3 regions of the Duganella sp. P38 genome follow, and region 3 is predicted to be linked to each of the others. Evidence: riboswitches for the same ligand, from Rfam matches in the RefSeq annotation. Region 3 holds a riboswitch; each other region holds the start of a gene.

Region 1 (7,598 bases), 420 kb from region 3:
AACGGCTTGCTGGTGATGGCTGTAGTGGTAGTCGTCCTCGCTGGCCAGCGTCTCCAGCACGAGGTGCGCGCCGGGGCGTAGCGCAGCGGTCGCGTGGCGCAGGCGTTCAGCCGGAACAGGCTGGCGCAACTGGCGCCACGCGCGGTCGAGCATGCTGAAGTTGAGTTGGCCGTCGATGCGGCGCCATTCCAGTTCCAGCAGGCCGGGATGGTGGCGCACGCTGTCTTGCACTGGCGTCGCCAGGTCGTCGCGCGTCAGCGGACCGCCAGCGAAGGCCTGCCGGTCCTTGGCCGTGACGCCGTGCGACGCCAGCCAGTCGAACGGCGTGACCGATAGCCAGCCGCTGAACAGCCAGGTCAGCATCAGCGTGCCGATGGCCAGCCCCATCCAGTGGTGCCATGCCTGCCAGCCGCGATACGGCGACCAGCGGCCGCCGGCGTACGGACGGCGCACGCGCAGCCGCTGGATGCCCAGGATCATGCCCAGCATCACCAGCAGCAGCGCGGCGCCGGAGGTCCACATCACCACCTGCCGCCACGGCTGGCCGTGCCGGCGCAGCGGCGTGAAGTAAATCCAGTGGATGACGGAGCCGGCCCAGTTCCACGCGCGCTCGCTGCGCGTGGTGTCGCGCACCAGTTCGCCGGTGCGGCTGGAGACGTACAACACGCTGCCGGCTGCATCGTTCAGGCCGACGCGGTACAGCGGACGGTGCTCGCGCACGCTGCCGAAGGTCCATTGGTCGATGTCGATCGTGTCCGACGAAGTCACCTGTACCGCCGGCGCCGCTGTGGCGCCGGCTGGCTCGCCCGCGCCTCCTTCCGCAGCGGCGCGGCCGCTGGACGCGGCCGGCAGTGCGCTGGCGGCGGCGATGGCGGACGTCACCTGCAAGGGCTGGCCGGTATCGGCCGATACCGTCCACCAGCGTCCGTCGGCCTTGAAATGGTAGGCCGGGCGGCCCGCCACCTGGTTCAAACGCACGGCAGTCGGCATGCCGGGCCGGCCGGCGGCCTGCCACGCGGTCCAGGCGCTGACCTGCACCTGTTCCGCATCCAGCGGCGCCAGCCATGCCATGCGCTCCTGTTCCGTCAACGCCGGGTAAGGCACGTACATCATGACGATGCCCGAGCCAAACCACAGCAGCACCAGCAGGCCGAGCACAATGCCCAGCCAGCGGTGCCACAGATGCGCGTGACGCTTCCAGGAGCGCATCATCAGTAGCGCCACTGCACGGTCAGCTCGGCGTGGCGGCGATCTCCGATCAGGTACTGGTTGTCGTTGTACGAGGTGCTGGCGTACAGTTTATCGGTCAGGTTGCGCAAGTTGAGCTGCACCAGCACGTTGCGGCGGACGTTCCAGCCCAGCGACGCGTCCAGCGTGGTGTACGACGGCAGCACGTGCTGGTTGGCGTTGTCGGTGTAGCGGTCGCCGACATAACGCGCGCCCAGCGCCGCGCGCCAGGCGCTGGCGCGGTAGTTCAGCCACAGGTTGGCCGACACCTTCGGCACATCGGACGGACGATTGCCGGCGCGCGACAGATTGCCGCTTTCGATCAGCTGGTCGAACTGGGCGTCGGTGTAGGCCGCGTTGGCCTCGACACGCCATGCGGCGTCCAGCGCCACGCTGGCAGTTGCCTCGGCGCCGCGCGACGACTGCGAGCCGCCCTGCACCGATAGCGCAGCATTGTTCGGATCGCGGGTGATGATGTCGTCCTTGGTGATGCGATACAGCGCCGCCGTCCACTCGGCCTTGCCGCCGGCCAGCGATTGCTTGACGCCCGCCTCCACCTGGCGCGACGAGGTCAGCTTGTAGCGGCTGTTGGTAAGGTTTAGCGACAGCAGATTGCCGATCGGATCGCTGCCGCTGCTCACCTGCGCGTACAGCGAGGTGGCGCGGTCCAGCTGCCACGTCAGGCCGAGGCGCACCGCGTTCGATTGCAGCGTGGCGTCGAACTCGCTGGCGCCTTGCGGCGTCAAGCGCTCGATGTTGTAGCGGTCATGACGCACGCCGCCCAGCAACAGCAGGCCTGGGCTGAGGCGGTAGGCGTCCTCGATATAGAACGCATGGGTGGTGGTGTCGGTGGAGAAGACCGGCTTCAGCAGGTCCGGGCTGTCGAACACGCCGGGGTCGAAGCCGGTTGGCTTGACGGTCGAGGAACCGCCGTATGGCGAGTTGCTGCGGTGGGCATAGTTGATGGTGGCCGCTTCCCAGCCGGCCACCACGCGGTTGTCGCCGTCCACCCAGCGCGCTTCCAGCCGGTTGCCGGTTTGCTCCTGGTCGTGGTGAATCGCTACATAATCGCTGCGCTCGACCAGATTGGCGGCGGCGTTGAAGTTGTAGTATTCGACGTTGCGCCAGTTGCGACGCGCCTTCATGTAGGCCAGCTCGTTGCTGATGGTCAGCGACGGCGAGTAGCGCCACGTCAGGCGCACCACGGCCTTGTTATCTTCATAGGACACATCGGCATCGCCGACGTTGTAGTTCTGTCCGCGCAACGCGCGCGACAGGCCGCCATTGACCAGCGGCGTGCCGAAATAGCGCTGCGGCCTTTGCTCCAGATGGTCGAGCGACAGGTCGAGGTCCAGCGCCGGCGTCAGCGCATAGTTCACGCTGGTCAGCAGCTTGCCGTGGCGCGACTGGCCGCGATCGATCAGGCCGTCGCTGTGGTCGGCGTAGGCGTCGACGCGGAACGCGCCCTGCTGGCCCAGCGCGCCGGTCGCGCCGACACCGCCGCGCACCGTTTCTCCGCCGCCGATGCCGCCCATCGCTTCCACCGAGGCGGTGCGCGATGGCGCCTTGCGCACGGCGTTGATGGTGGCGCCGGTGGTGCCGCTGCCGTAGACGATGGAGCCGGGGCCGCGCAGCACCTCGATGTATTCATAACCCCACGGGTCGGACGGATAAGTGGCCGTGCCCGACGCCACCTGCGGCCGCTGGCCGTTCTCCAGCAGCGCGATCGAGCCGTTGCCGCTGAAGCCGCGCGCCGAGTAGCCGACGCCGTTGCCCGGCGAGCTGATATCGGTCAGACCGGTGGTGCGGGTCACCGCATCCTTGACCAGCAGGTCGCCGCGCGCCTGCATGGTGGCGGCGCTGAGTGATTCGACGCTGGCCGGCAGTTCCTGCGCGGTCAGGCCGAGACGGCTGGCGGTGGCCTGCTGGCGCGCCAGCCCCAGCCCCTCGCTGGCGGAAGCACCCTGAACGGTGACGGTCGGCAGGACCTCCGCCTCATCGGCAATAGCGCCGCCGCCGCACAGCAGGGCGATGGCGGCAACGACAGGACGCAGGGACAGGGGACGGCGGTGCATGGAACGGATCATGAATTTTCTCGGTGCTGAATGGTTGGAATAATCCGCCGCTCCACGGCAAGCGAACGCGCGCGCGCAAGCGGCGTGCGTCGGCGACAGCAGCAATGGAAAACAGCGAACAAATAACAGGCAAAAGCCACACCCCGGGCTTTGCGCATTAATCATGACTGGCCGGTCTTCTGGCTTGCCCTCATCCTTGGCTGCCCTTGCCTTCCCGTGCGGATGCACAGTGGCGGTTGGACAGCGTCGTCAGGCTTACAGCAGCGGGGGCTGCGCCGGACTGGCGCGCAATGCAGATCGCGCGCGTCACCGGCTTCCCGTTTCACCCCGCGGCTGAAAAGACGCGGGGCACCATTCACGTATGGGAGCCGATTCTACCTCAATGCCCCTACACCTGTCATGGAGAACCCACGGCCCGGTCGCTTAACCTATATAATTAACGCAACTGACTTGCATTTAGGATTGTATATGACCGAATCGCTGCCGACAATTGAAATCGCCCTGCTGCTGGGTTTGCGGCACGGCCTGGCGCCCGACCACCTGGCCGCCATCGATGGCCTGACGATGCGCGCGCGTCCGGCCGCCGCGCCGTGGATGGGGGCCTTGTTCGCGCTGGGCCACGCGGCGGTGGTGCTGCTGATCGTGGCGCTGGCCGACCTGGCGGCCGGCTGGCTGCGGCCGGAGTCCGGGCTGATCGCGGCGCTGACGCTGCTGGAATGGCTGCCCGGCGTGCTGCTGCTGGCGCTGGCGGCGCTGAACGCGCGCAGCCTGTTGTGGCCGGGGCCGGATGGCGCCATGCCGTCGTTCGGCGCGCGCGTGCTGGCGCCGCTGAGCAATGTACGGCCGCTGACGGCGCTCGGCGTCGGCATGCTGTTCGCGCTGGGTGTGGAAAGTCTGTTGCAGGCGCTGGCGTGGGGCTATGCCGCCACCACGCTGGGAGCGGGCAGCTGGCATGCGTTGCAGGTGGCGGGCGCGTTTGTGCTGGGCATGGCGCTGACCGATAGCCTGGACGGCTACGCCACGGCGCGCATCGCCGCGCGCGCCGGCCAGCGGGCGATCCAGCAGTTCCGCCGCCGCCTTGGCTGGCCGATCGTGGTGCTATGCACGGTCAGCGGCGCGCAGCTGCTGCTGTCCAAGGCCTGCGCCACCTGCGCGCCAGCCGCCGACGGCTTGCGCCTGCTCGCGCTGGGCATGGTGGCAGCCACCCTGGCGCTGTACGCCTACACATGGCTGCGCGGCGTGGCGGCGCCGGCCCGCTAGGCGTTCGGCCTATGCTGCCGGCGCTGGCCCGCCAGCCGTCTGGCCAAGGCCTGGCGGGCTTGCCCCGCGTCGTTAGCGGCGCGGTGACACCGCGTCAGGCTTGCGCCGGCGCGTAGGCCAGCGCGGCGGGAATGGTCACGCGCACGGTCACGCCGCCCGTCGCGCCGGCGCCGATTTCGATGGCGCCGCCGATCCGCTGCACACGCTCGCGCATGCCGGTGATGCCCCAGTGGCCGTCGGCCGCCAGCGGGCAGTCGTCACGCAAGCCGACGCCATCGTCGGCCACCGACGCTTCCAGCGCCGCCGCGCCAAACCGCAACTCGACGCCGATGCGGCTGGCCTGCGCGTGCCTGGCGCTGTTCCACACCGCCTCGCGCAGCACGTAGTAAAGCTCGCCCGCGACCTCCTCGCGCAGCGGCCGGGCAAGGCCCGCGATGGAAAACGCCAGCAGCCGCTCAGCGGCCGGCAACGTGGCGGCCACCGCCTTGCGCAAGGCCACGAACAGGTCGTCGCGCAACGTGTCGCTGCGCAGCGCCACCACCTCGTCGCGCGTGCTCTCGACCAGTTGCTCGGCATGCAGCAACACCTGGTTCAGGCGCTCCTGCAAGTCCGGCTCCTGTTGCACCCGCCCTTGTAGCGTATGGAAGCGCAGCAGCAGCGCCTGCACCGCCTGCAACAGATTGTCGTGCAGCGAGCGGGCGATGCGGCTGCGTTCCTGCAGCGTCGCCTCGATCAGCGCGGCGGCGCGATCCTCGGCGCGGCGCCGCACCGTCAGCATGCGCCAGCGGTACAGCGCCGCCATCAGCAGCACCAGCAGCAAGGCAAGCAGCACGCGGAACCAGTTGGTCTGCCACAGCGCGGGCTTGATCTCGAATTGCAGCGTGGCCCCATGCTGGTTCCAGACGCCATCCTCGTTGGCGGCGATGACCTGGAAGCGGTAGCGTCCCGGCGCCAGATTGGTGTAATGCGCGCGCCGTTCCCGTTGTACTTCCTGCCAGTCGCTGTCGACGCCTTGCAGGCGGTACTTCAAACTGGCGCGCTCCGGAATCGACAGCGCGGTGGCGGTAAAGGCGATATCGACCGCCGTGGTGTACTCCGGCAGCAGCAGGCCGTCGGCCGCGAGATACGCGCTGGCGCCCGCGTGCACGCTCTGGATGATGACATCGGGCGCCCGCGGATTGCGGCGTATCCGCGCCGGGTCCACCCAGCCGGCCTGCGACGTGGTGGCGTAATACACGCGCCCGCTGCCGTCCATGGCCAGCGTCGGCAACGGCCGGGTCGGCGACGCCGTGCCGCCGACGCCATCCTCAAAATTGAACAGCTCGGCGGCGAGCGGCTTGTCGGGCGCTTGCCAGAACTGTTGCAGCGCCGCCGCCGGCACCACCAGCAGGCCGTGGTTGCAGTGCACCCACAACCGCCCCTGGCCGTCGAGCAGCAGGCCGGTCACCAGTTGCACCTGGCCGTTGTGCTGGAAGTGCATCGGGCGCGCCCGCGCGCCGTCGACCCAGGCCACGCCCATGTCACCGCCAACCAGCAAGCGGCCGCCGATATCGACCAGGCTGAGAATATTGCCGATGCGCAGGCCGGCTGTCGCCGGCAACCACGTCGCCGCCCGCGGCCCGAGCACGGCGAGGCGGCTGTTGGTCAGGCCGACCCACGTCTGGCCCCGGCTGTCGCGCAGCATATTGATCGGCGTCGGGTCTTTCTGGTCCTGCAGGCGCGGGTCGCGCCGCCAGACGCCGTTTTCCAGCCGCCACAGGCCATGGCGCACAATCGACACCAGCAGCGCGCCGTCGGCGTCCAGCGCCAGCGTCTGCACATCGAAGTGCTTGCCGACCTGCGGCGGAAAGGCCCAGCGGCGCACGCCGCCGTTGCGGTACTCCCACAGGCCGCCCGTGTCGCCCAGCCAGACATGATCGTCGCCGAGGCGCAGCAGCGCCGTTGGCGCGGTCACGCCGCTGACCTGCGATGTGCCGTCCGGCCGCACGCGCACCATCGGTTTGCGGCGCCCGCCCAGCCACATTTCGTCGCCCAGGCCACGGCGCGCCAGCCAGCTGTCGTCCTGCCGCCGGAACTGCTGGAAGCGGTGCAAGCGCATTTTCTCCACGCCCTCCAGCGTGGTGCTCCATAAGTTGCCCTCGCGGTCCAGCAGCAGGCTGATGCCGGCTCCGGGCGACCCGGCGCCGGCGCTGGAACCGGCCACCGGTGGATAGAATTCGGTCTCGTACCAGCTGCCATCCGCGCGCTGCACCATGCGTGCGAAACCGTCGTTGCGCAGCGCGATGACGGTGCCGTTCGGTCCATCCGCGAACGCATCGTAGGCTTTGGCGTTGTCGACGCGCAGCGCCTCGCGGCTGCCGCTGGCGCTCAGGCGCGCGAAGACGTCGCCCGGCAGCTTGACGTGCAGGTGGCCGTCAAACAGACTGACGCGGTCGCGGCCCGGCGATTTCGTGACATACGCCAGTTGCCGCGCGCCTGGACGCAATACCAGCAGTTCTTCCGCGCTCTGCACCCATAGCACCCCCTCGGCGTCAAAGAGGATGCTATCGACCATCGATGACAGCGCCGTGCTGCCGGGGACGGCCACCCACTGGCCCTGCTCCAGCCGCACCACGCCGGTGGTGGTGCCGGCGTACCAGGTGCCGTCCGGCGCCGCCGCGATGGCGCGGGTCGATCCCAGCGGGAAATCCACGCCGGCCGTGTAATGCTGCACGCCCTGGCGCGAAAAGATGCTCAAGCCGCCGAAGGCATAGCCGACCGCCAGGCTGCCGTCGCGTCGGGCGTGCAGCGAAATGGTGTTGGGCGAGCGCAGCTTGTGGCCGTAGACCTCGCTCTCCTGCTTGAATTTGACGCCGTCGAAGCTGTACAAGCCACTTGGCGAACTGAACCAAAGCAAGCCGTCGGCGGTCTGCTGCAGGTTGAACGACTGGCTGGGGGCGCCATCGGCCAGCGTCCAGCGGCGCCGCTCGAAGGATAGGTCGGCGTCCGGCGCGGCCGCCAGCGCCGCCGTCCACATCAGATACAGCATTCCCGCAA
Region 2 (7,598 bases), 1.7 Mb from region 3:
TATCGAAACTGTTCGGGAGAACATGATGTATGAGCTTCAAGTGGAAAACATGACCTGCGGCCATTGCGTGCGCGCAGTCACGCAGGCGGTACAGGAAGTCGACGCGGCAGCCCAGGTGGAAGTCGACCTGGCCAGCAAATCGGTCAAAATCAACAGCGCCACCCCACTGGCCCCGCTGAAATCGGCCATCGCCGATGCCGGCTATCCAGTCACCAGCGCAGCCTGACTAACCATCAAGCTCGGGATAGCGGCGGAAAATGCCGCTTTCGTTGAACGGGATGCGGCGTTTGGAATTCAGGTAGGCGGCGATATTGGGACGCGCCGCCACTTTGTCACGCAGCGCGATCAGGCCGGGGCAGGATGGTTCGAGGCGCGCCATGGTTTTCGGGAAGGCGTAGCGCAAGCCTTCGATCAGCTGGAATAGCGACAGGTCCACATACGACAGCCGTGCGCCTACCGCGTAGCCGCCGCGCGCCCGGTTGCGCTGGATGACGCCTTCAAAATAATCCAGGAATTTGGGAATGCGCTGCTCGCGGAAGTCCCTGGCGCGCGCCTTCGCTTCCTTCTTCTGGTCTTCGTAATACAAATTGGTGGAAACAGGATGGTGCGTGTCGTGCGCCTCGGCGACGATATCGGCGATCGTCAGTTGCAGCTGATTGGCCCACAAGCGGCCCTGCTGCGAGCGTGGCGCCAGTCCGTGCTTCGCCCCCAGAAACATCAGGATATTGGTGGTCTGCCCGATCAGCATATCGCCCGCCAGCAGCGCCGGCGGCGCGAATGACGGATGATCGACCTTGTCGCCATCGAGGCTGGCTTTCAGCTTCGGCATGCCGCCCTTGTGCCGCGCCACGTCCACATAAGGCGCTCCCGCCTCTTCCAGCGCCAGCCGGACAAATTCACCGCGGCCCTGCAAGCCGTCCCAGTAATAGAGTTGGTATGGAGTCGTCATGAGACGATGGTAGCACCCTCGCCTCATCACCGTAGCGCGTTAGAACGTCGCCTTGACCGTCAGGCGGAAAGTGCGCCGTTCGGCCGGATGGTAATGCACATCCTCCACGCCCTCTGCCGCCTCGCCCGGCAGGCGCGAGGCATAGTAATAATCCACGTCGCTGACGCGGCGATCGAACAGATTGAAGGCATCCAGCTGCGCCGACCAGCGACGATTGAACTTGTAGCCCACGCGCGCATACGCAATCGCGGTGGTGGCCGAACGCCGGCTGTTATCCTCGATCAGCGGACGAGGTCCGAAGTAACGCATCTGGAACGCCGCCGACCACGGGCCAAGATCGGTAATGGTGGCGCCGAACGACGCGACCTTGCCGATCGCGCCGGGGATATGATCGCCCGCCTCATCGTGCTCGGTATAGTGCCCGCGCGAATACGCGAGATCGAGGTCGAATAGCAGCCACGAATTGGCGATGTAGTGGTTGTTCCACTCGATGCCGGAGCGATAGCTGCCACGGCTCGGCGAGGTGTCGCCGGCATCGCCGGAAAACACCAGCTCCGAATCCGAGCGCAGCTTCCACAGCGCGACGGAGCTTTGCAGGCCGGGCAGGAACTCGGTGCGCGCGCCGATCTCGGCGCCGCGCGTTTTCACCAGCGGCGTCACCGGATCGATAGGTTCGCGCTCCTTCGGCGTCAGGTGCACGGTGGTGCCACGCGCATCATTGCTGTGGAAACCCTCACCGTAATTGACGAAGAATTCGGTCCTGGCCCAAGGCCCCAGCACCACCGACAGTTTCGGCGACGTGGTGCCGGCGCTGACCTTGCCCGAGTTCTCGGCGATATCGCTGTCGACATCAAAGCGGTAGCGGTCATAACGCAGGCCTGCCGTGGTGCGCAGCCAATCGCGCCACTGCACGGTGTTTTCCAGATACGCTCCCACGCTGCCCTGCTTCACGCGCGACTCCGAGATGGCGCGCAGCGGCTGCTGGTTGCGCGTCGCATACAGCGACAGCGGCGACAAATAATCATAGCGGCCCTGCACGCCAACCTTGTTGCTGACATCGAGCCCGCCCCAGTGGCTGAACCACGTCTGCGCCACATCGAAGCCGCCCATGCGGCGCTTCTCGTGCTGGCGCGACTGGTCGCCGTTGACCGGATCGTCGAGGAAGTAAGTGAAGTTGTTGAACAGCGTCAGGCTCGATTGCACAAGATAGGCGTTCGCCTGCAGCAGCGCGTCGCTGGAGCGCTTGCGCATGGTGGCGGAGACACTGTAACGCGAGGTGTCGCCGCCATCGCTCGGGTCGACCGCGCCGAATTCGTCCAGCGCTCCTTCCCGCACCGCGCGCAGCGGAATCTGATTGCTCGCGTGCCAGGCGCCCTTGTAGAACATGCCGGTCACGCTGAATTGCTGGTCGCTCGCACCCTGCGTATAACGCAGCACGCCGATATTCTTGTGGAAGGCTTCCGGCGTCACCCAAGGGCCGTTGTTGTGGCCCAGCTCAGCGCCATACACCAGACTTCCCGCGCCAAGCGGCGTCGAGCCGGTAACGACGGCGCGTAGATAGTCGTTTTCGCCGACGCTCACGCTGGCGGTGTTGTCGCGCAGCCTGTTCGCCAGCGTCATATGCGCCGCGCCGGCCGAGGCGAAATCGCCTTCGTCGGCGTAGTACGGCCCTTTCTTGTAGTTGATGCGGTCCACCAGTTCGGGGATCAGGAAGTTCAAGTCGGTATAGCCCTGGCCGTGGGCGTGGCTGCGCATATTAATCGGCATGCCGTCGACGAAGGTGGCGAAGTCGGTGCCATGATCGAGGTTGAAGCCGCGCAGGAAGTACTGATTGGCCTTGCCGTCGCCGCTATGCTGGGTGACGATCACGCCGGGCACGAATTCCAGCAACTCGCCCGGACGCAGGGCCGGGCGATTGGCGATCAGGTCCGCCGTCACCGCGCCCTGGCTGGCGGCGCTGGAGGTGCCGACGCCGTTATCGTAATGGCCTCGTACTTCAATCGTGGTGTCCACGGGGTCTGCATGGACGGCAAGCGGCAATACCGCAATCATTACGGCGATGGATTTACTTATCATGAATGGTTGAATGAGTAGCGCAATCCCCTCACCTCCCCGTGAGCGGATTGAACAGAGACGCCTGGACGTCTCCACCTGTCTGGCCGGTATCCGGGCTGGCAAGCGAATCCGCCTGACCTTCCCATGCAAAAAGCACAGTGGTGTAGAGAGGCGGATTGTCGTCGCGAGACGACGCTTGTTGACCGTTGCGGGGGCAGCACAGGTTCACCAACGAAGGCTTCCTGTTTCCCGTTTAACTACGCATTCAGAAAAACGCGCGAGCACCATACTTGACAGGATTATACGTACTTCTTCACGTTTGCAAAGCGTTGGCGTCGCATCACACCGAAGCAGCTGAACGTCAGCACCATCCCCGCCCCTAGCATGCTCAGCGCTTGCGCGAATATCGCAATATCGCGCATTCCGGGCACACCGATTTTGCGGCGGGTCAATCGGCGAGGTTTTGCAGGATGGGGCAGTCCGGGCGATGGTCGCCGTAGCAGCAGCTGGCCAGGGTTTGCAGCGTGTCGCGCATGTCGGTCAGTTCGGCGATGCGCTGGTTCAGTTCCGCCACGTGGCCCATGGCGATGGTTTTGACGTCGGCGCTGGCGCGCGCCTTGTTCTGCCACAGCGACAGCAGGTCGCGGATCTGCTCCAGCGAGAAGCCCAGCAGGCGCGCGCGCTTGACGAAGCGCAGCGTGTGCAGGTCGTTCTCGCCGTAGACGCGGTAGCCGGCATCGGTGCGCCGCCCCGCTGGAATCAGGTCGATGCTTTCGTAGTAGCGGATCATCTTGGCCGAGATGCCGGACGCCTTGGCCGCTTCACCAATATTCATTTGCCCTCCGGTTTCCAGCGCCGCAGCAGCAGCGCGTTGCTGATGACGCTGACCGAGCTGAGAGCCATCGCGCCACCAGCCACCATGGGGTTGAGCAGGCCGAGGGCCGCCAGCGGAATGCCGATCAGATTGTAGATAAAGGCCCAGAACAGGTTCTGGCGAATTTTGCTGTAGCTGCGGCGCGAGATCGAAATCGCCGCCGCCACCAGCGCCGGATCGCCGCGCATCAGCGTTACGCCGGCGGCGTGCATGGCGACGTCGGTGCCGCTGGACATGGCGATGCCGACATCGGCCGCCGCCAGCGCCGGCGCGTCGTTGATGCCGTCGCCCACCATGGCGACAGTGGCGCCCTCGCCTTTCAAGCCGGCGATGGCGCCGGCTTTGTCCGCCGGCAGCATATTGGCCACCACGCGCTGCACGCCGAGTTGCCTGCCTACCGCGTCCGCGCTGCCCTGGTTGTCGCCGGTGAGCAGGACAGTCTTGATGCCCATCGCGTGCAGCGACGCAATGGCGGCTTGCGCCTGCGGCTTGATCCGATCGCCGAAAGCCAACAGGCCAAGCAGCTGATGCGCGCCATCGTCGGCCAGCCAGGAAATGGTGTGGCCGGCGCGCTCCAGCTCCTCGGCGCGCGCCGACAGCGCCTGCAGCGAGACGCCCTGCTCGCGCATCAGGCGCGTGCTGCCGAGCAGCAGGCGCACGCCGTCCACCGTCGCCGCCACGCCTCGCCCCGGCAAGGCGCTGACTGCGGCCGGCGCCGATGTCAGCGCCGCCCCGCGCGCTTCCGCAGCCTGCTGCACGGCGCGTGCCAGCGCATGCTCGCTGCCGCGCTGCACGGCGGCGGCCAGTTGCAGCAGCCGCGTTTCGTCGCCGCCCGGTACGGCGGCCAGCACCGCCAGCGATGGCTGCCCTTCGGTCAGCGTGCCGGTTTTATCGAAAGCCACGGTGGTGATGCGGTGCGCCAGTTCCAGCGCTTCAGCGTCCTTGATCAGAATCCCATGGCGCGCGGCGACACCGGTGCCGGCCATGATGGCGGCCGGCGTGGCCAGTCCCAGCGCGCATGGACAGGCAATCACCAGCACCGCCACCGCGTTGATGATGGCCTGTTCGGCGTCGCCGCCCACCAGCCACCAGACGGCAAAGGTCAACAGCGCCAGCACCAGCACCACCGGCACGAACACCGCACTCACGCGGTCGACCAGATGCTGCACCGGCGCCTTGGCCGCCTGCGCGTCCTCCACCAGCCGAATGATGCGCGACAGCGTGCTCTCGGCGCCGATGGCCGCCACGCGCACCAGCAGCAGGCCTTCGCCGTTGATCGCGCCGCCGGTCACCCGCTCGCCGGCATGGCGCGCCACGGGCAGGCTCTCGCCGGTGATCAGCGCTTCGTCGACATGGCTCGCGCCCACTGTAATCACGCCATCGGCGGCGATACGTTCGCCGGGACGCACGACGATGATGTCGTTCACGCGCACTTCATTGATCGCCACGTCGATATCCACGCCGCCGCGCCGCACGCGCGCCGATTCCGGCCGCAGCGTTTGCAGCGCGCGGATCGCGGCCGCCGTCTGGCGCTTGGCGCGCGCCTCCAGCCACTTGCCCAGCAAGACCAGCGTAATGACCACCGACGATGCTTCAAAATACAGGTGCGGCAGGTCGCCGCCGGCCAGCAGCAGGTAGACGCTGAGGCCATACGCGGCGCTGGTGCCGAGCGCCACCAGCAAGTCCATATTGCCGCTGCGCGCGCGCGCGGCAAGCCAGCCGGCGCGGTAGAAGCGCGCGCCCAGCCAGAACTGCACCGGCGTGGCGAGCAGCCATTGCAGGCGGCCGTCCAGCATCCAGTGGATGCCGGCCAGTTCCAGCAGCATCGGCAGCAGCAAGGGCAAGGAGAACAGCGCGGCCAGCAGCACCGCCGCGCCGCCAGTTGGCATCAGCGCGGGCTTTGTTACGTGCGATGCGGACGATTGGCCCCCGGCGCCCTGTGGATCGACGGCCGCGGGGGCGTGCGGCGCGCCCGGCTCAGGCGCAGGCAGCGAGGCCTGATAGCCTGCCTTGTCGATCACCTTCGCCAACGCGGCGAAATCGACCGGCTCGGCCGACTCCACCCGCGCCATCTCGGTTGCCAGGTTGACACTGACTTTATCGACGCCAGTGCACGGCCGCCAGTACCCGCTCCACCCTGCCGACGCAGGAGGCGCAGCTCATGCCTTCAATTTTGATCGCTAGCTGATTCATGGGACACCTAATGCTGTTTCTACACTTGCAGCATCAAGTATCCCACGATTGGAAGGTCAAGGTTTTTTTAGCGGACGATGCAATCGACAGCTTCGGGCTGTTGCGGCGCGCCAGCGCTGTTCGCCGGCCCGGTGCTGCTATTGAATGCCGGCGGCGGCGTGAACTGGATGCCGGGATTCTGCGGCACGATCACGGGCGGCGCCAGCGCGCTCGGCACATAGCCGAACTGTCCCACACCGAATAGCTGGGAGCCGCCCTGGTTGCTCAGATTGATGCTGCCGTCAGTCACCTGCACATACAGGCCGGGCGGCTGGCTGTTGGGCGGCGCCGGCGTCACCAGTGGTTGTACCCACTCGGCAATGAAGGTGGTGCCGCGAATGCCGATGGTGGCACTCGGCGTCTTCATCTCGAACTTTTCCTTGTTACGCTTGCCCAGCAGCCCGGTCACCGAGCGCAGGCCGCCTTTGAGCAGATTGAAAGAGGCCTTGTCGCCGTCCGGTTTATCGGCGTCGTAGGAAAAGTTATCGACCTTGAAGGTGGTCGATGGCTTGAGCGTGATTTCGCTGTTGTCGATGAACTTCACCATGGCGTAGGTGTTTTTCTCGGTGATCAGCGTGTCGCCGCTTTCCACTTCGGAACGCTTGGACAGGATGCGTACGGCGCCATCGGCTTTTTGGGCCATCAGCGGACCGCTGAGCTGGACGACGGTACCGGCGACCTGGGCGGCCAGGCTTGCACCGGCCAGCCAGAACAACATCAGCGCCAGCCAGGCTTTAATTGCAGTACATTTTTTTGGTTGCGTCATTTTGTTTTCCGGTCTTGTCGCTGGCTGCGGGGCCTGCGGATTTGTCAGACGTCTCGTCGTCGCCTGGCGTGGTCGAGGTGGCGCTGTTACCTGCCCCGCCGCCCTTGCTCTCGCCAGCGCCCGAAGCCAGCGTGGTGACGACCTGGTTGGTCGCCTGCTGCACCGGCTTGACCGGCTCCGCCGCGGTCGGCGGCGACAATACCTGACACAGCGCGGAGTTCGGCGCGATGGTGCAGATGTCCGCCGATGGTGTCGGCACTGGCGTTGGAACAGGTGTCGGCACAGGCGTCGGCGTCGGGGTGGGCACAGGCGTCGGCACAGGCGTAGGCACCGGTGTGGGCACCGGCACCGGCACCGGCGTCGGTGTCGGTGTCGGTGTTGGCGTTGGCGTTGGCGTTGGCGTTGGCGTTGGCGTTGGCGTCGGCGTCGGCGTTGGTGTTGGTGTTGGTGTTGGTGTTGGCGTTGGCGTTGGCGTTGGCGTCGGTGCTGGCGTCAGCGTGGTGGTTACGCCATTGGTTGCCGTCACCGTCCCATTCTGGTTATAGCTGGTGGCCAGCACAGTCACGTGCCCTCCAGTCGTGACCAGGCCTGACGACGCAACCGTCACCGAGTTACTGACATCGTAGGCCTCCCCGCCGTCAACGTAATATTGCCGCTGTCGGAATGCACTGTACCGTCAATCTGAAGCGGGCTATGCGTTTGCAACGTGATATTGCCGGTGC
Region 3 (7,598 bases):
AGCAGGCCGGAGACGAAAAACAAGCCTTTACGCAGTGCGCCAACGCGGATGCCGAGCGTGGCGGCGGCTTCGGCGTGCAGCGCCATCACGTTCATGGCGCGCGCGCTGCGCAGCGCGAAGATCAGCGCGGCGGCCAGCACCAGCCATGGCATCCAGCGCATCTGCGCACCGGACAAGTCGCCGATCATCCAGAAGACCATGCTGCGCAAGCGGCTTTCCGGTGCGATGGAGAGCATCAACGTCACCAGCGCCATGCAGCCGGAGGAGAGAATGGCGCCGGTCAGCAGCAACTGCGCGGTGCCGGCTTCCGCCGCCGTGCCGCCGCGCAGGTCACGCCGGGCCAGCAGGTACAGCATCATGGAGACGGCGACGGCACCGCCGAAGGCTGCGGCGTCCACCACCCAGGCGGCATACATGAACATTAATGCTGCCAGTGCGCCGACCGAGGCGCCGGCGGAGATGCCGAGAACATAAGGGTCGGCCAGAGGATTGCGCAACAGCGCCTGCATCATCACGCCCGCCAGCGACAACGCGGCGCCGGTGACGAAAGCGGCGACCGCGCGGCTGGCGCGCAGGTCGAGCAGGGTGGCCGCCAGCGTCGAGTTCTGGCCGTGCAGCAGCTCATTGAGCGCCGCGGGAATATCGGAGAGGGGAATCGAGACAGAGCCGGTCATGCCCGAGAAAATCAGGCTGGCAAACGCGAACAGCAGCAACCCGGCAAGGGTGATGGTGGCGCGCTGTCGCAGATTGCGGGAGAAAGAATGCATGCACTGCTTTCAAGTTATGACTGCTGTAAGACCGTCGTTCCGGCGCAGGCCAGAACCCATGGAACGCTGGCTTGCATGCATTCCATGGATTCCCGCCTGCGCGGGAATGACGGGCAGGTTACACCATTATTTGTAGCCGTAACGAATACCGGCAAACACTTTCGAACCAGGCGTCACGTAGTAGCGCGCCAGATCGTACTGCTTGTCGCCGACGTTGTTCCAGCGAACCAGCGCCGACCAGTCCTTGTTGAAGGCGTAGGTCGCGTACAGGTTCACCAGGCCATAGCCGCCCAGGCGATTCTTGTTGGCCGCGTCGTCAAAGCGGTCGCCCGAGAACTCCAGTTCCACGCCGGTTTTCAATGCGCCGATGCGGTAGTCTGCCGTCACGTTGCCGTGCTTCTTGGCGCGGCGCGCCAGGCGCTTGCCGGTGGTCTCGTCTTTCGGGTCTTGCAGGTCAAGGCTGGCGCTCAGGTTAATGCCCGCCAGCTTGGTGGCCCCCGCGACGGTCACGCCTTCCAGCAGCGCCTTGTTGACGTTGTAAGCGCAGCCGGAGGTGTAGCCGGCATATGGGCACGGCGTGGTGTTGACCAGCATGTCGGTCAGCTTGTTGTGATAGTAGCTGGCGCTCAGCGCGTTCACGCCGTCATCCCAGCGCAGGCCGATTTCGGCGTTCTTGCCTTCTTCCGGCTTGTTGGCCGGATTGCCATAGCCTGGGAAGTACAACTCGTTGTAGGTCGGCGCGCGGAAGCTGGTGCCATAGCTGGCGGTGGCGCGCAGTTGCGACGTGATGTCATAGCCGTAGCCGACCGAACCGGTATTTTTCGAGCCATACACCGCGTTGTCGCGGCGGACCGACGCATTCAGCAGGCTGGCGCCACGGCGCGCATTGTAGGAGGCGGCCCACGAGTTGGTGGTGCGGTCGCGGTTCATGGCGTCGGCGCCGTTGCTCGATACTTCCTCCTTGCGGTGGTCGTACAGCACCTGCACGATATCCTGGCCGATGCGGATGTCGTTTTGCAGCGTGATATTGGTCTGCCTGGTGTCGATGCGCGAGTAGCCCGAGGCGGCGGCGCTGCCCCAGTTCTGGCCCTTGTCTTCGCTCTGCGAAATTTGCAGCAGCGTGTCGACGTTGGAGACGAATCTGGCTTTGCCGTAGACGGCGGCGGTTTGCAGTTCGGCCTTGCTGCGCACATCGTAAGCCGCGGCGCCGTTGTCGTATTGCGAGTCCAGTTTGCTGTGCAAGAACAGCGCGCCGGCTTCGTAGCCGGGAGCGATTTGCAGGCTGAATTGACCCGACACGTTTTCGCGGTCGTAGCCGTCGTCGTCCGGATTAAAGCCGAAGGCGCCGTTGCGGGTGGCCGAGAAGCCGTCCGATTTTTCCTTGCCGGCGCTGATGGCGTAGCTGAAGCTATGTTCGCCGCCGGTCGCGCCGGACACGGTGGCGTCGACTTCGCGCGTCTTGTCGCTGCCGTAGCCGGCGAAGGCCGTTACCGCCGGCGCGCCCTGGCCTTTCTTGGTGAAGATCTGGATCACGCCGCCGATGGCGTCAGCGCCGTACAGGGAGCTCAGAGGGCCATAGACGATTTCGATATGGTCGATGGCGGTCAGCGGAATCGCGCTCCAGTTGGCGGCGCCGGTGGTCGACGAGCCGATACGCACGCCGTCAACCAGCACGATATTCTGGTTGCTGTTGGCGCCGCGAATATAAACGCTGGACGCGGTGCCGGCGCCGCCGTTGCGGGCGATCTCGATGCCGCGCTGGCGTTGCAGCAGGTCGACGATGGAGCCGGCGCCGGATTCGGCGATCTGCTCGGCGTTGATGGTGATGGTGTCGCTAATGACGTTGGCCAGCGGCTGGGCGGTGCGGGTGGCGGTGACGACGACGGTGTCGGCAGGTTCGGCGTGCGCATGGCAGGCAGCCATGGCCAACGCCAGCGACGTCAACGCCGCAGGACGGGAGATACGGAGGGTCATGATAATCAGTTCTGTTAATAGCAACCGGCCGACGTCCCCGTAGGCCAATTGTGAACAGAAGCGGGGCGCGCCCGCTTCCACCTGGTTTGGCCGGTATCCGGGCTGGCAAGTGGCACGGCCTCACCTTCCCATGCCGTGGCACAGTGGTTGTCGGAGGCGGCTTGTCGCAGAATGAGCGACGCTTGTTTACCGTTGCGGGGGCAGCACACGTTGGCCTTTTGCTATCGGCTTCGTGTTTCCCGTTTAACTGCGCGTCCGGACAGACGCGCGAGCACCAAAACCCGCACATTATACGGGTTTAAAGGACCAAGGTGGAGCCGTAGGGGATTTGATGGGCCGTGCGCGCGGCCTGCAGAGCCATCTCCGCAGGGGGCAGGCCGGCGTGACGGGCCAGCAGCAAACGCATCGCGCCAGCGTGGCAGATGACGATGGCGTCGCCGCTCAAGTCATCGTAGAAGGCGGCGATGCGCGCGGCCGTTTGCAGCACGCTTTCGCCGCCGCCGGGGCGGTAATGAACCATGTCGGCGGCCCAGGCGTCGATGTCGGCGCGGGGGATGGCGTCCCACGGCTGCATCTCCCAGGCGCCGAAGTGCATCTCGGCCAGGCGGGCATCGTAGCGCGGCGCCGGCGACAGGCGCGCGGCCAGTTCCGCACAGCGGCGCAGGGGCTGGAATAGATCGGCAGGCCGGCCGGCAGCTGTAGCGCGGCCAGCACCTGTTCCAGCTGGCCAGGGGCGATGGCGAGATCGGTGCTGCCGTAGCAGACGCCCGGCGCCACATCCGGCTGCGGATGACGAACCAGGATCAGCTTCATGGATGCAGGCTGGCCAGCGCACACAGATAGAAGGTCACTTCCGTCACCTGCTGCACGGCGCCGAGACAGTCGCCCGTATAGCCGCCGATGCGCCGCACGCATTTGCGCGCCAGCCAGATGGTGGCGATGGCGGCGGCGGGCACGCCATACAGCAGCGCGTTGGGCGGCAGCCAGCGCAAAGCCATCACCGCCAGCATGGGCAGGGCGGCGGTGACGGCGGCGACGAGGAACTCGCCGCCGGCCATTTTCTGGGCGAGCGGCTTGGCCTTGCCTTCGGCGCGCGCGTAATCCAGGCGCCAGATCAGCGACGTCGCCATCAGGCGCGAAAGCGGGTGTGCAATCAGCAGCGCGCCGATGGCGGCCAGCGGCGGCAGCATGGCCAGCGTCGCCAGCTTCAGCGCCAGCATGCAGATGGTGCCGATGGCGCCATACGCGCCGATGCGCGAATCCTTCATGATCTCCAGCACACGCTCCGGCGTCATGCCGCCGCCAAAGCCGTCGCACATGTCGGCGAAGCCGTCTTCGTGAAAAGCGCCGGTGGCGTAGATGCCGGCGGCGGTGGACAGCACCACGGCGACCGGCGGCGGCAGGAAGCAGACGGCGAGCGCGTACACCGCCGCCGTGATTGCCGCCACCACCACGCCCACCAGCGGGAAGTAGCGCGAGGCCTGGTTCAGCCACGCCGGATCGAAACCCACCCAGCCGGGAATCGGCAGGCGGGTGAAGAATTGCAGCGCGGTGAAGAACAGGCGGATCTGATGCATGCTGGCGCGGCCTTATGCCGATTTTTCGCTGACGTGGGCCGATTCGAAGGTGGCCATGCGGTTCAGGAAGTTGGCGGCGGCGTGCAGCAGCGGCAGCGCCAGCGCGCAGCCGGTGCCTTCGCCCAAGCGCAGGTCGAGATGCATCAGCGGTTTGGCGTCCAGCGCGGCCAGCATCTGCTGGTGGCCGTGTTCATTGGAGCGGTGAGCGAATACGCAGTAATCCAGAATCGCCGGCTGTATGCGGGCGGCGGCCAGCAGCGCGCTGGTGACGATGAAGCCGTCGATCAGCAGCACCTTGCGCAGTTCCGCCGCTTTCAGCATGGCGCCCGCCATCATGGCGATCTCCAGGCCGCCGAAGGTGGCCAGCACGTCCAGCGGCTCGGTCGCGTGCGCATGTCTGGCGACGGCGGCCTCGATGACACGTTGTTTATGCAGGATGCCTTCGACCGACAGGCCGGTGCCGGCGCCGACGCATTGCGCGACCGGAACGCCGGTCAGTTTATGCATCAGCGCGGCGGCGGCGGTGGTGTTACCGATGCCCATCTCGCCGAAGCCGACGACATTGCCTTCCACTTCGGCAGCCAGCGCGGCGCCGGCGGCCAGCGCCGTCTGGCACAGGTCGCGGCTCATCGCCGGTTCGTGGGCGAAGTTGCGGGTGCCGTGCGCCAGCTTGCGGTCGGTCAGGCCGTCGCGTGCGCCGAAGTCGTGGTTGACGCCGGCGTCGATGACGCGCAGCGCGCAATTATTCTGCGCGGCGAGGACATTAATGGCGGCGCCGCCGGCCAGGAAGTTTTCCACCATCTGCCAGGTGACGTCCTGTGGGTAGGCGGAGACGCCTTCGGCGACGACGCCATGGTCGGCGGCGAACACTAATATGGTGGGGCGGTCGATGGCGATGTCGCGGGTGTTTTGGATCAGGCCGATCTGCCTGGCCAGCGCCTCCAGTACGCCCAGGCTGCCCAGCGGCTTGGTCTTGTTATTAATGGCGTGGTCGAGCTGGGCGGCAAGCGCGTCGTTGCGGGTAGGCGTGATGGACATGAGGCAGTGTTCTGAATCGAAGAATTTAATATTCTACCCTTGCCAGACTGCGCGGGGCTTGCTATAGTTCTGTCCCTCGCAAGACAGCACATGAAAATGTTGAGTTAAGCGAGAAAAAAGAAGGTTGACGAAATGCTGCAAACGCTTCATACTCTTCCTTCTTCGCTGATGAACAAAACGCTTCCTCAGCAAGCAACACAAGACAACGATCTTTAAAAATTAACAGTCGATAAGTGTGGGCATTTGGTGCTGCAACAAAAAGCATTAAATGCTCAACAAGAAATAACACAGTAGTAATACTGTCAGTATTTTGAGTGAGCGAACCATGGTCAGCAATGGCCATCAAACAGAGATTAAACTAAAGAGTTTGATCCTGGCTCAGATTGAACGCTGGCGGCATGCCTTACACATGCAAGTCGAACGGCAGCACGGAGCTTGCTCTGGTGGCGAGTGGCGAACGGGTGAGTAATATATCGGAACGTACCCAGGAGTGGGGGATAACGTAGCGAAAGTTACGCTAATACCGCATACGTCCTAAGGGAGAAAGTGGGGGATCGCAAGACCTCATGCTCATGGAGCGGCCGATATCTGATTAGCTAGTTGGTGGGGTAAAGGCCCACCAAGGCATCGATCAGTAGCTGGTCTGAGAGGACGACCAGCCACACTGGAACTGAGACACGGTCCAGACTCCTACGGGAGGCAGCAGTGGGGAATTTTGGACAATGGGGGCAACCCTGATCCAGCAATGCCGCGTGAGTGAAGAAGGCCTTCGGGTTGTAAAGCTCTTTTGTCAGGGAAGAAAAGGCTGCGGCTAATATCTGCGGCTCATGACGGTACCTGAAGAATAAGCACCGGCTAACTACGTGCCAGCAGCCGCGGTAATACGTAGGGTGCAAGCGTTAATCGGAATTACTGGGCGTAAAGCGTGCGCAGGCGGTTTTGTAAGACTGATGTGAAATCCCCGGGCTCAACCTGGGAATGGCATTGGTGACTGCAAGGCTAGAGTTTGGCAGAGGGGGTAGAATTCCACGTGTAGCAGTGAAATGCGTAGATATGTGGAGGAACACCGATGGCGAAGGCAGCCCCCTGGGTCAAAACTGACGCTCATGCACGAAAGCGTGGGGAGCAAACAGGATTAGATACCCTGGTAGTCCACGCCCTAAACGATGTCTACTAGTTGTCGGGTCTTAATTGACTTGGTAACGCAGCTAACGCGTGAAGTAGACCGCCTGGGGAGTACGGTCGCAAGATTAAAACTCAAAGGAATTGACGGGGACCCGCACAAGCGGTGGATGATGTGGATTAATTCGATGCAACGCGAAAAACCTTACCTACCCTTGACATGGATGGAATCCTGGAGAGATTTGAGGAGTGCCCGAAAGGGAACCATTACACAGGTGCTGCATGGCTGTCGTCAGCTCGTGTCGTGAGATGTTGGGTTAAGTCCCGCAACGAGCGCAACCCTTGTCATTAGTTGCTACGCAAGAGCACTCTAATGAGACTGCCGGTGACAAACCGGAGGAAGGTGGGGATGACGTCAAGTCCTCATGGCCCTTATGGGTAGGGCTTCACACGTCATACAATGGTACATACAGAGGGCCGCCAACCCGCGAGGGGGAGCTAATCCCAGAAAGTGTATCGTAGTCCGGATTGTAGTCTGCAACTCGACTGCATGAAGTTGGAATCGCTAGTAATCGCGGATCAGCATGTCGCGGTGAATACGTTCCCGGGTCTTGTACACACCGCCCGTCACACCATGGGAGCGGGTTTTACCAGAAGTAGGTAGCTTAACCGTAAGGAGGGCGCTTACCACGGTAGGATTCGTGACTGGGGTGAAGTCGTAACAAGGTAGCCGTATCGGAAGGTGCGGCTGGATCACCTCCTTTCTAGAGTCGCACGCTCCAAGTGCTCACACTTATCTGCTGTACCGTTCTTTAACAATCTGGAAGAAGTAAAGTTTTATTTAAGCGTGTAGAAATACACACTTAGGGTAGTAAAACTCATCATCACAATAGTAGTAAATGCTTAGAACTATAGCCGTCAAGGTTATAGGGACAAGTGAATAAGTGCACATGGCGGATGCCTTGGCGATTACAGGCGATGAAGGACGTAGTAGCTTGCGATAAGCTGCGGGGAGCTAGCAAACAAGCTTTGATCCGCAGATTTCCGAATGGGGAAACCCGGCCTTTTAGGTCATCACCCACTGAATACATAGGTGTGTGAAGCGAACGCGGCGAACTGA

The links. A riboswitch is a leader RNA that binds a small molecule or an ion and turns the genes downstream of it on or off. The one in region 3 is predicted to bind cobalamin.
Region 1: another riboswitch for cobalamin. It lies ahead of ACRQ5J_RS07080 (TonB-dependent receptor); the one in region 3 lies ahead of ACRQ5J_RS05090 (TonB-dependent receptor domain-containing protein).
Region 2: another riboswitch for cobalamin. It lies ahead of ACRQ5J_RS21970 (TonB-dependent receptor); the one in region 3 lies ahead of ACRQ5J_RS05090 (TonB-dependent receptor domain-containing protein).

Annotation. Positions count from the first base shown of each region.
Region 1 is NZ_CP193936.1:1,539,817-1,547,414, reverse strand. It holds gene ACRQ5J_RS07085 (PepSY domain-containing protein) at 1-1,212, opposite strand, end outside; gene ACRQ5J_RS07080 (TonB-dependent receptor) at 1,212-3,314, opposite strand; cobalamin riboswitch at 3,455-3,673, opposite strand; gene ACRQ5J_RS07075 (hypothetical protein) at 3,771-4,562, shown strand; gene ACRQ5J_RS07070 (sensor histidine kinase) at 4,657-7,598, opposite strand, start outside.
Region 2 is NZ_CP193936.1:4,716,626-4,724,223, forward strand. It holds gene ACRQ5J_RS21960 (heavy-metal-associated domain-containing protein) at 26-226, shown strand; gene ACRQ5J_RS21965 (glutathione S-transferase) at 227-949, opposite strand; gene ACRQ5J_RS21970 (TonB-dependent receptor) at 989-2,962, opposite strand; cobalamin riboswitch at 3,090-3,308, opposite strand; gene cueR (Cu(I)-responsive transcriptional regulator) at 3,453-3,839, opposite strand; partial or broken gene ACRQ5J_RS21980 (heavy metal translocating P-type ATPase) at 3,836-6,071, opposite strand; gene ACRQ5J_RS21985 (FecR family protein) at 6,139-6,876, opposite strand; gene ACRQ5J_RS21990 (hypothetical protein) at 6,845-7,441, opposite strand; gene ACRQ5J_RS21995 (filamentous hemagglutinin N-terminal domain-containing protein) at 7,480-7,598, opposite strand, start outside.
Region 3 is NZ_CP193936.1:1,121,349-1,128,946, forward strand. It holds partial or broken gene ACRQ5J_RS05085 (FecCD family ABC transporter permease) at 1-767, opposite strand, end outside; gene ACRQ5J_RS05090 (TonB-dependent receptor domain-containing protein) at 894-2,741, opposite strand; cobalamin riboswitch at 2,813-3,035, opposite strand; partial or broken gene ACRQ5J_RS05095 (histidine phosphatase family protein) at 3,040-3,554, opposite strand; gene ACRQ5J_RS05100 (adenosylcobinamide-GDP ribazoletransferase) at 3,551-4,318, opposite strand; gene cobT (nicotinate-nucleotide--dimethylbenzimidazole phosphoribosyltransferase) at 4,331-5,356, opposite strand; gene ACRQ5J_RS05110 (hypothetical protein) at 5,418-5,702, opposite strand; rRNA gene ACRQ5J_RS05115 (16S ribosomal RNA) at 5,712-7,242, shown strand; rRNA gene ACRQ5J_RS05120 (23S ribosomal RNA) at 7,409-7,598, shown strand, end outside.